2 regions of the Inquilinus sp. CAU 1745 genome follow, and region 2 is predicted to be linked to the other one. Evidence: riboswitches for the same ligand, from Rfam matches in the RefSeq annotation. Region 2 holds a riboswitch; the other holds the start of a gene.
What was found. A riboswitch is a leader RNA that binds a small molecule or an ion and turns the genes downstream of it on or off. The one in region 2 is predicted to bind thiamine pyrophosphate.
Positions count from the first base shown of each region.

Region 1: another riboswitch for thiamine pyrophosphate. It lies ahead of AAFN89_RS20590 (YkoF family thiamine/hydroxymethylpyrimidine-binding protein); the one in region 2 lies ahead of thiB (thiamine ABC transporter substrate binding subunit).

Region 1 covers NZ_JBDOQU010000027.1:174-3,569, forward strand. Annotated here, with positions in the region: gene AAFN89_RS20585 (Glu/Leu/Phe/Val dehydrogenase dimerization domain-containing protein) at 16-1,092, opposite strand; TPP riboswitch at 1,341-1,453, shown strand; gene AAFN89_RS20590 (YkoF family thiamine/hydroxymethylpyrimidine-binding protein) at 1,445-2,053, shown strand; gene AAFN89_RS20595 (ECF transporter S component) at 2,104-2,688, shown strand; gene AAFN89_RS20600 (ATP-binding cassette domain-containing protein) at 2,685-3,396, shown strand, end outside.
Region 2 covers NZ_JBDOQU010000005.1:134,310-137,705, reverse strand. Annotated here, with positions in the region: gene AAFN89_RS08275 (class I SAM-dependent methyltransferase) at 135-794, shown strand; gene AAFN89_RS08270 (hypothetical protein) at 933-1,232, shown strand; gene AAFN89_RS08265 (DUF192 domain-containing protein) at 1,251-1,724, opposite strand; TPP riboswitch at 2,056-2,159, shown strand; gene thiB (thiamine ABC transporter substrate binding subunit) at 2,206-3,207, shown strand; gene thiP (thiamine/thiamine pyrophosphate ABC transporter permease) at 3,209-3,396, shown strand, end outside.

The sequences.
Region 1 (3,396 bases), on a different contig from region 2:
TCAGCCTCCGCCCTCCTACGCCGCCAGCGCGCCGCGCTTGCCGTGGGGGCGGAAGCGTTCTTCGGCGATGCGGTCGGCGGCCTCGCTGGTCGGGATGTTCAGCCGGTCGGCGCGGGCGAGGATCGACAGGATGGTGCCGTGGATGCCGTCGACCTTTTCCGTCACCTCGGCCTCGCTGTAGCCCGTGCGCTCCGCCGCGACATTGATGACGCCGCCCGCATTCAGCACATAGTCGGGCGCATAGATCACCCCGCGCTGGCGCAGCGCCATGCCGTGCCGGCTTTCGGCGAGCTGGTTGTTGGCCGATCCGGCGACGATCCTCGCCTTCAGCGCCGGGATCGTCCGGTCGTTGAGCCCGGCGCCCAGCGCGCAGGGGGCGAACACGTCCGCCTCGACCGCGTGGATCGCCTCCACCGGCGCCGCCGTCGCGCCGAACGTCGCCACGGCCTCCGCCGCCCGCTCGGCGCGCACGTCGCTGACCCACAGCAGCGCGCCCGCCTCATGCAGCATCCGGCAGAGATGCCAGCCGACATTGCCCAGCCCCTGGACCGCGACCCGCAGCCCGTCCAGCCCCCCGTCCGATCCCTGCACGCGGCCGGAATACTCCACCGCCGCCCGCAGCCCGACGAAGCAGCCGCGCGCCGTATGCCAGGAAGGGTCGCCCCGCCCACCCAGCGCCGCCGGCAGCCCGGCCACGAATTCCGTCTCCTTGCGGATCTCCGTCATGTCCTCGACACTGGTGCCGACATCCTCGGCCACGATGTAGCGGCCTCCCAGCCGGTCGACGGCGCGGCCCATGGCGCGCATCAGCTCCGGCGTCTTGATCTTGCGGGAATCGCCGATGATGACGGATTTGCCGCCGCCCAGCGGCAGCCCCGCCAGCGCGGATTTGTAGGTCATGCCGCGCGCCAGCCGCAGCGCGTCCCGCGCGGCCTCCCGCTCGTCGGCATAATCCCACATCCGGCAGCCGCCCAGGGCAGGGCCGTTGCCGGTGTCATGGATCGCGATGATGGCCTTCAGCCCCGTCGCGGCGTCGCTGGCGAAGACGATCTGCTCGTGATCGTCGAAATCGGGATCGGAAAACACGGTCATGGGGTTTCCTCGCATGTTGCGACGCAAAATTATTGGGCGTCGTCTGTTCTTGTTTCCCCAATCATTCGAAAAATAGGCATCGAGGTCAAATGAACAAAGATCGAACACTCAAGTAAGACCGGATGTTTACTTAAACGGATTTGACTGATTATTTGCTGCCGGTAGCCACCGGAATCGCGAAATAAAATTTCCACGACCGAATGTCGTCAAGTGCCATTGCATGCCGCCGCCTCGGGTGCTACGTCACCCTCTGTCGACAGGGGTGTCCCGTATCGCCGGGGCTGAGATGAAGGCGTCATGCCTTCGGACCCTAAAGCTGATCTGGATCATACCAGCGGAGCGAGACCGACCCATGTTCTCCGGCGCGCAGATTTCCCTCTATCCCATGACCGACGATTTCGTCGGAATCATCCTGGGCGCGTTGAGCGCGCTCGACCCCTACCGCCCGTCCTTCCGAATAGAGACGGACGATATCTCCACCCTTCTGGTCGGTCCGCCCGACCAGCTCTTCCCGGCGATGCGCGACCTGTTCGTCGCGGCAGCAATCGGCGGCCGGCACGTCGTCCTGTCCGCCGCCGTGTCGCGCGGCTGTCCGGGGGAGCCGGACGACCCGATCTGCGCGCCATCGGCCGATACCGGCGACCAGCCGCCGCTCGACCGGCGGATCGCGGAGGCCCATGAGGCGGTCGCCGCGGCCCCGCCGACGGGCAGTCCGGTCGCGGTCCAGTTCTCGCTCTACCCGCTCGGCGTCGGGCATCACATGGACGAGATCTATGGCTGCATCGACTTCCTGAAGGGCTCGCCCGTCTTCGACCGGTCGAAGAATTTCTGCACCCGGCTGAAGGGCGATGCCGGGCCGGTCTTCGCCGCCCTGGCGGAGGCGTTCCTGCGCTTCGGCGCGCCGGACGGCCATGTCGCGCTCGACCTCACCGTCTCGGCGAACAGCCCCTCGGCCGCCTGACGGCCGGCCTTCTTCCTCTTCCCCATCCACCTTCTGACAGGACGAAATCCATGCCCGAGAACCGTAGCTGGAGCTTGCGTGAAATCCTCATCGTCACCGTCCTGGGCGCGGTCTTCGCCGTGCTCTATCTGGGCTGGGTGCAAATCTGGCTGGTCGCCCAGGCGATCTTCGGATCGATGACCATGGATGTCGTGATGGGTTTCTGGTTCATAGCCTCGATCGTCGCGGCGGCCATCATCCGCAAGCCCGGCGCGGCCTTCGCGGCGGAGATGCTGGCCGCCGCCGTCCAGGTGTTGCTGGGCAGTCCGGCCGGCCTGCTTCTGCTGGTCACCGGCGCGGTTCAGGGCGCTGGAGCGGAGATCGTGTTTGCCGCCACGCGCTGGCGCGACTATTCGCTGCCGACGCTGATGGCGGCGGGCGTCGGCGCGGCTGTCTTCTCCTTCGCCTATACCTGGGTCCGGTTCGACTATGGCGCGCTGGAGCCGACGATCCTGCTCGCCATGTTCCTCCTGCGCTGCATCAGCGGCGCGCTACTGGGCGGTCTGGCCGGCCATCTGATCGTGGAGGCGCTCTACCGCACGGGCGTCCTCTCCGGCCTGGCGATCGACCGCGCCAAGCGCCTCGCCCGGGCGTGACCGCGACCGGCGGCGTGCCGGCGGCCGAATGGCGTAGCGTCTCGGTCCGCTACCCTTTCGCGGACGCGCCGGCCGTCGGCCCGGTCGATCTCGCGGTGGGGGAGGGGGAGAGGGTGCTGCTGCTGGGCGCATCCGGCTCCGGCAAGTCGACGCTGCTCCTGACGCTGACCGGCCTCGTCCCCAACGCCATCCCGGCGACGGTGGAGGGGACGATCCGCCTGTTCGGCGATCCGGTGGCGGCTCGAAGCTCGGCCGGATGGGCCGCCGCCGTGGCCCAGCTCTTCCAGGATGCCGACCAGACGCTCTGCGGCATGCGGGTGGAAGATGAGATTGCCTTCTCGCTGGAGAACAGGGCGCTGCCGGAGGATCGCATCGCCGAAGCGGTCGGCGCGGCGATGCGGCGCGCGAGCTTGCCGGAGGCATGGCGCGGTCGGCGGGTCGCCACCCTCTCGGGCGGCGAAAGGCAACTCGTCGCGCTCGCCGCCGTGCTGGCGCAGGATTCACCGCTTTTCGTTGCGGACGAGCCAACGGCCCATCTCGCCCCCGCCGCCGCCGACCGGCTCCGCCGCCTGCTGCTCGACGGCGCCGGTGGACGCGGGGCGCTGATCGTCGACCACCGGCTGGATGGGCTGATCGAGGAGATGGACAGGGTCGTCGTGCTGGGCGGCGACGGTGCGGTGCTGGCCGAAGGCCCGCCCGCACCCTTGT
Region 2 (3,396 bases):
GATACACCATGGCGACCGGCGGGAGCAAGGTTCGGCGGGACCGCCGCCGCCGCGTTTGTGATGGAAGACACTTTCGTTACGGCCCGCCATCGTCTAGAGCGGCGCGAACGATCCCGAAGCGGAACCCTGCGCCCATGACCATCAGTTCATCCTTCCTGCCTGAAGGCATCCGGACCTACCTCGTCCAGCATGGCGTGCGGGAGCCCGAGATCCTGGCGCGGCTGCGGGCGGAGACGGGGACGCTGGCCCAGGCGCATTACCAGATCGCGCCGGAGGAAGGGCAGTTCCTGAGCTGGCTGCTGGAAACGACGGGAACGCGGCGGGCGCTGGATATCGGGACCTTCACCGGCTACAGCGCGCTGGTCGCGGCCCTGGCCATGGGGCCGGAGGGAAGGATCGTCACCTGCGACGTCTCCGACGAGTTCACCGCCATCGCCCGGCGCTATTGGCAGGAGGCGGAAGTCGAAGACCGGATCGATCTCCGGCTGGGGCCGGCGGTGGAGACGGTGGGCCGGCTGGCGGAAAGCGAAGTGGGCAGCTTCGACTTCGCCTTCATTGATGCCGACAAGGAGAACTACCCTGCCTATTACGAGGCGGCGCTTACCCTGCTGAGACCCGGCGGGACCGTTGCCATCGACAACACGCTGTGGCGCGGCAAGGTGGCCGACCCGGCCGAGACAGGCTCGAAGACCCGTCTGTTCCGCCAGTTCAACGCCTTCCTCCACGCCGACGAGCGGGTGACGCTGACCATCGTCCCGGTCGGCGACGGGCTGACGCTCGCCCGCAAGCGGTGAGAACGGCGGAGCATTTTGTGCCGATGCCACAATACTTGTGGCGTTTTCCCGGGAACGGCGTTAACTGATAATTCATAAAGAGTTGCGGAGAATCGCAACAGTAATCGTCGGATCATCCTCTTTTCGAGGGCGCGGGACATGATGCGTTGGCCGGTCGTGGCGTCGCTGTGCTGTGGAGTGGCCCTGCCCGCACAGGCGCAGGAGAATTGCGCCGCGCGCGAGGCGGTGATCGATTACCTGTCCGACCGTTATCAGGAAGCGCCGATCGCCATGGGGATGACCAATGGTGGCGAGGTGCTGGAGATCCTGACCAGCGCCGACGGCGCGACCTGGACCATCCTGGTGACTTCCTCAGACGGGCGGAGTTGCATGGTCGCCGCCGGCGATAGCTGGCGATCCGCCCCGCTGGCGATGAGCCAGTTGGAGCCCACGAGCTAAACAGCAGCCAGTTGGCCGCTATCCCGCGTCTTCTGTATTCTCCAGCAATTCATGGACCACCCGGTCGCCCGGCCGGATGTTCAGAAGGTCGGTCACGCCGGCGTTGAGTTCCAGCACCGCCTTGGCCTCGCCGTCCGACGGAACCGATTCGGTCGACATCGGCGTCGTGCGCTTGGCGATGTTCAGGATCGCGCCGTCCGGCCCGATGAAGATGATGTCCAGCGGCAGGATCGTGTTCTTCATCCAGAAGGATGCCGGGCGCGCCCGGGGGAAGACGAACAGCATCCCGGAATCAGCCGCCATCTCCTCCCGATGCATCAGCCCCTGAGCCTGCTGGGCCGGCGTCAGCGCAAGCTCCACGTCGAAATCGAAGGATTGCCCGCGCGCCGTCTCCACGGTCAGGCGCGATTTTTCGAACGTCTGACCGGACTGGGCGAAACCCGAAGCCGGCAGAAGGACAAGGAGCAGGAGAATCGGGACGAAACGGCGCATGGCTTTGAGAATCCGGGTTCTTTCGAAAGGGCGACTATAGCGAAGGGATCATGGCCGCAAAACGGCCTCCCCCAACATCGTCATGCCGGACCCCGATCCGGCATCCATGCGGCGTCGATGGAAGCCGGGACGGCGCACCGCCCTTCACCGCCGGTGAAGCGGCGCCGACCTATGGATTCCCGATCAAGTCGGGAATGACCAACAAGAGAACATGGGGAATCTTCGAACCATATAGGCCCCAGGGCCGTTCCAGCGACCCGGCGACCTGTCGCGGAAAACTCCGCGTCCGGAATGGCGGTTGACGACGATGCCGATGCCTGATTACTTCCGCTCCGTCTCAACGGGGTGCCCCTTCCGGGGCTGAGAGGCTTTCGAGCCAACCCGACGAACCTGATCCGGGTCATGCCGGCGGAGGGAGCTGAGGCGGGAACCCGATGGGTTCCGCTCTCTTCCGAACCACGATGCAAGGAGGAGAGCCGTCTTGAAACGCCTGACATTCCTATCCGCGTCCGCCGCGCTGCTGACGGCGACGCCCGCCATGGCGCAGGACCGGCCGGCGCTGACCGTCTACACCTACGACTCCTTCGTCTCCGAATGGGGGCCGGGGCCGGCGATCGAGGAAGCGTTCGAGGCCGTGTGCGGCTGCGATCTTGAGATGATCGGAGTCGAGGATGGGGTGGCCCTCCTCTCCCGCCTGCGGCTGGAGGGCGGCGGGTCTGATGCGGATGTGGTCGTCGGGCTGGACACCAACCTGATCGCCGACGCCAAGGAGACCGGCCTGTTCGCCCCCCACGGGCTGGACCTGCCGGAAACCGACGTGCCCGGCGGCTGGGACGATCCGGTCTTCGTGCCATACGACTGGAGCTATTTCGCCTTCGTCTATGACACGGAAGCCATGGAGACCCCGCCCGCGAGCCTGAAGGCGCTGGTGGAGGAGAGCGAGGCGGAGATCCTGATCCAGGACCCGCGCACCAGCACGCCCGGCCTGGGCCTCCTGCTGTGGATGAAGAAGATCTATGGCGAGAACGCGGCCGACGCCTGGGCGCAACTCGCGCCCCGGATCGTCACGGTCAGCGCGGGCTGGAGCGAATCCTACGGGCTGTTCCAGGAGGACGAGGCGCCGATGGTGCTGAGCTACACCACCTCTCCCGCCTATCACATGCTGATGGAAGAGACCGACCGCTACCAGGCGGCGGCGTTCGAGGACGGGCACTACCTCCAGATCGAGGTGGCGGGCCGGCTGACGGGATCGGACCAGCCGGAGTTGGCGAGCGACTTCCTGGCCTTCCTGATCGGCCCGGAGGCGCAATCGATCCTGCCGACGACCAACTGGATGTACCCGGCCATAATGCCCGAGGATGGCCTGCCGGACGCCTTCGACACGGCCGTGAAGCCGGAGACGGCGCTGCTGTTCACGCCGGAAGAGGTGGCCGCGAACCGGTCCGATTGGGTGGATGAATGGCTGCGGGCGCTCAGCCGGTAGGATGATCGCGTCGCTTGCTCCCGGCGCGCTGACGGGCGCGGCGCTGCTGCTGGTCGTCGGGGGCGCGTTCCTGGGCGTCTTCTCCGTCGCGCCGGAAAGCGATCTGAGCGGCCTGCTGACCGACCGCTACGTCCTCAGCGTCCTGCGGTTCACAGTCTGGCAGGCCTTCCTTTCCGCGGGTTTGAGCGT